DNA from 2 places in the Paenibacillus sp. D9 genome. Region 2 is predicted to be linked to the other one. Evidence: riboswitches for the same ligand, from Rfam matches in the RefSeq annotation. Region 2 holds a riboswitch; the other holds the start of a gene.
What was found. Region 2 has a riboswitch for cyclic di-GMP ahead of VE23_RS15800 (amidase). Riboswitches for the same ligand answer to the same signal wherever they lie in the genome.

Region 1 (2,198 bases), 760 kb from region 2:
TCTTTTTGTCACCCTCTGCCATGATATTTCTGTCGAAAATCCTCGAATTTTCCCAAAGCTTGTTTCAATTTCAGTCCCATTAAATCACGTAGCATAGTGCTGATCATACAGACCTCTTCGTTTCGCCTTCTCAGCAGCTTCTCGAATGGATCGGGTGTCGAATTTACGAGTGATATGCCGAACGTGCGATTTTAGGGTGTTCGAAGTAATGCCAAGTAATTCTCTGATAATTGCCTGTCGATAGCCCAAGCCTATGAGCTGCAAAATTTCTTTTTCCGTAGGTGTGAGCATGCAATGCAATTCTTTTCGCTTTATAAGCTCGATCTCACTACGGATTATCGTCGCGACATCCGCATGGAGAGAGGACTGACGTCGGTGAGCTTCTCTGATCGCAACCGGTATGTCCATATAGTTGGACTTTGTAATATAATTGACCGCTCCGGCAACAACTGCATCGACCATGACTTCCGGATCATGTATCGAAGAAAGGACAATAATCGGTAACTCTTTATTTCTGAGAATCTCCGCTACGGCGTCCAGCCCGTCTCGTTTGGGCGAATTCAAAATCATTTCCAAGATCATTACGTCTACGTCTAATTGTACACTCGCTCGAATCGCTTCCTCTTTTGTCGAAACGATGTTAGATAAATAAATATCTGGCTCGGATTCAAGCAACATAGCGAGTCGCTGTTGCCAAGCTAGGTCACCATCCGCCAGTAATACTTTGATACTCCCGTTCCTACGGATCATATCTTTTATCTCTACAGAAAAGCTTGTTTGTTTGTTCATAATCGATCACCTCTTTTTATTTTCAAATGACAAAAAGACACGCCCCCTCACTGGCGTGCCTACTTGTCATCTTGGTGTGGTTTGAGAGGGTAACCCGGCGATCATTGCACTAGTGCAGAAGACCCGTGGCTTTGCGTCCCTGTCTTTCGATCAGGTTTGCCTTTTTTCCTAGTCTATTCGACATATTTGTATTGATTTATTTTACCATATTTCAATAGATGCCAAAAAGTTTGCTTGGTGTCACACCTTAGTAACGTATGTTTGAACATACCGCAACCCTCTTCTTCTCTGGGGGTCTCGCCAACATTTTAACCAAAATATACGCAAAGCCTTCGGACGTGACCGGCTTAGCGTTTTTCCTTACCGCCACTGTATGAAACCAAACATATTGATGAGCAGCTAGCGTTAGCATTGTTTCCATTAAACGGGATGCGAAATAAAACAGTGTATAGCAACAAATACACGCAAAGGCGAAGGCGCGATCAATCCTGCTTAAAAAGCAGTATGTTCGTTCATTTTCCAAAAAATGAAATCGGAACTTCAGTGTCGCTATCGCTGTATCCAAGCCTCCGTGCATATCTTTTTTTGAAAAAGGAAAGCTATTGGACGAATATATAAATAATGCCTCCTGGTTTTGAAAAGGAAGGCGACTTATGGAAGGTGTTATGGTTTGGCGGAAAAACCTTGCCGCTGTGGGATTCGTTCGCGCCACTCTGTTGTACTGGATGTTGATTCAAATATTGCGAATATCACCTTTCTTGAAACGGTGATTGCTCAACAAGGCCATGTGTAATTGCGTAAATCCTGAGATAAATTGGTATGTGAATACTCATCAAGAAAGGAAACTGAATCAATATGTTCAATAAGTTATTTTCTGCTCTTGTCATCAGTGCCATTGTCCTTTTGCTCGAAATAAACATAGTCGAAGCAAGAGAAAGCTTAAATGGAAGGGACTCTACGTTATTCGAAGAAATCCAGAAGGGCGGTTATATTCTGTTTCTAAGACACGGTGAGGCAACAATCGGCCAGGACCAACCGGGACTGACTTTTCATGATTGTGCAACCCAAAGGAACTTAAGCCAAACTGGAAGAGATCAAGCTAGAATGATAGGAACCATTTTCAAAGAAAAAATGATACCCATTCAATATCCGGTGATATCGAGTCCGTATTGCCGAGCACAGCAAACAGCCGAAATCGCATTTGGAACACAAAACGTTTCGGTGAATCCCTTCCTGGCTTCCATTGTACAGTTATCGGCAGAAGGAGTTCCTGAGGAAGAGAAGCAACGAATTTTAGTCAATTTGTCGGAAATGTTAGAAATTCCGCCGGCTCGAGGCTCCAATACAGTTATTGTCGGCCATGCATTTCCTAGAGGTCTAGCTCTCGGTGAAATCCCAAGTATGGGTAC
Region 2 (2,198 bases):
TAACGCCTTTGATGAACATCCTGCTCCACTTCTGTCCGTCATGGACATAAAACGAAGCCGAATCCGTCTTGCTGACAAAACTTAAACCGCCCTCCTGTTGGAAAGCGGTTTCAGAACTCTCCTTCTTGGGAGAGAGTGAATATTGATAAACGATTACGGCCCCTAGAACGACAAAAATCGCCAAAAATCCGGTTAATATCTTCATTTTTCCAGTCATGTCATAACCTCCTTTGCCATTCTATAGGCAGTTTCACCCATATGTCAACGCAATTCCCAGTAAATTGGTCCCATATAAAAAGCGAGCTTCCGGAGGAATTCCGGAGCCCGCTTGAAGGAAGAGTTAGGTCATTTTCATCCAGCTGTCGTAGTGATGAATGGCTATGCCTTCAAAAGCAGAATTGGATTTGTATCGTTGGTACACCTGATCAAGCTGCTCATACATATATTCCTTTTTCTTTGCATAAAAGGTCACGAAGCTGTAATCGGGAGCCAGCTTGCCGGTCTCGACGGCAACCGACCCTCTTACCTGATATTTCTCGAACAGCTTCATTTGCGCTGCCGATACCGACAGGATGCTTTCGTCTCCGGCGGCCTTGTCACGGTAAGCCATGATCGTGATGAATTTCACTTGCTTGCAGAGCCACTCGGCAAGAAACCCGGCTCCATACTTATTGTCATATTTGACGCCATGGAACCAAAAGGGAATATCGATTCCGAGCTCCAGCTGATTTCGATCGGCCCACTCCTGAAACGACCGCATCATGGTCTGATAGTTCTCGATGTACCGATTGGCGTTCTGCTCGTACCCTTCGGATTCATAAGGCTCGACATCGAGATGGATTCCGCCGAACCTCTCCTTGTCGGAGGCTGACTGCTGATAGCCTTGAAGCCAAGTCAGAAATGTCTGTTGAAGGGCGGATCCTCCGGCCTCGACCCACTCGGGAGCTCCGTCCAGAGCGTGAACGCGAATCCCGCGCTGGGAGGCTTTTCGGATGAAATCCTTGTAGCAGCCGGGCTCAATGGCGGGATTGATCTGCAGATGCAGCAGACTCACTCCATTGGCAGCCAAGTCCTCGATGATAACATCCGTCTGAGAGACGATTTTTGAAGTATCCCACAGCCAAGTGGATAGGGTCGGAGCTTTCGTGAAAGCATGGCTCGCTTTGGCATCTGCGACTCCGGAACAAGCGAGAAGAAGCAAGGAAAGAATGCAGATCAATGAAGTTAATTTCATCACGGTATCCCCCGCCTGCAACGGCTTCAGCGGCCCGGAAATAAAAAACAGTCCGGGAAAGCAACCCGAACTGTGTAGGATACACATAAAAAATAAGAAGAAGGGAACCTTCTTATTTCTTTCTTCGTTCGGCAACTGGCTGCCATAGGCTCTCGCCCTTAGGCCCTCTAGTTTTGCGTCCCTGCCTTTCCGACAGGTTTGCCATTATCGTGAAGCACATCAGTAATAATGAAATCATAATCCATGAACCGCTAAAAGTCCAACCTTATCCATTCAGAGCCCTTCCCAGCAGACACGGCTAAAAACGCTCTACGAAGCTTCCTGGGCTTCCTGGTATGCGGCCGGAGCAGCTTCGCGCTGGCGCCGCGACATCATGATGTTGAGGATGATCGCGGTCAGCGATCCCGTGACGATGCCGCTCTGCAGCAGCATGGACGCTTCCGACGGAAGCTGGCCGAACATCGCCGGCACGGTGGCGGAACCGAGGCCGACGGCGAGGCTGCATGCCACGATCATCAGATTGCCTTCCTTGCGCAGGTCGACTTCCGAGAGAATGCCCATGCCGGAAGCGGCGACGGAGCCGAACATGACGATCATGGCGCCGCCCAGCACGGCGCTGGGCACGACGGTCGTCAGCGCCGCGAGCTTCGGCAGCAGGCCGAGCAGCACCATGATGGCGCCGGCAGCGACGATGACGCTCCGCTTCTTGACCTTCGTCAGCGCAATGAGCCCGACATTTTGGGAGAAGGCCGTATAAGGGAAGGCGTTGAAGATGCCTCCCAGCATGATCGCAGCTCCCTCCGAGCGGAGGCCGTTCACGATCTGCTTCTCGTCGACCTGCTGGTCGGTCGTCTTGCCGACAGCGAGGTATACGCCGGTCGATTCCACCATGCTGACGATATTGACGAGGATCATCGTCACGACGGCGACGAGGCTCACATGCGGAGCGCCGAAGTAGAACGGC

Region 1: linked by a shared signal. The riboswitch ahead of VE23_RS12580 (response regulator) and the one ahead of VE23_RS15800 (amidase) in region 2 are both predicted to bind cyclic di-GMP.

What each region holds. Positions count from the first base shown of each region.
Region 1 covers NZ_JZEJ01000001.1:2,758,944-2,761,141, forward strand. Annotated here, with positions in the region: gene VE23_RS12580 (response regulator) at 85-789, opposite strand; cyclic di-GMP riboswitch class I at 875-960, opposite strand; gene VE23_RS12585 (histidine phosphatase family protein) at 1,645-2,198, shown strand, end outside.
Region 2 covers NZ_JZEJ01000001.1:3,523,759-3,525,956, forward strand. Annotated here, with positions in the region: gene VE23_RS15795 (family 2 glycosyl transferase) at 1-217, opposite strand, end outside; gene VE23_RS15800 (amidase) at 341-1,237, opposite strand; cyclic di-GMP riboswitch class I at 1,362-1,447, opposite strand; gene VE23_RS15805 (nucleobase:cation symporter-2 family protein) at 1,544-2,198, opposite strand, start outside.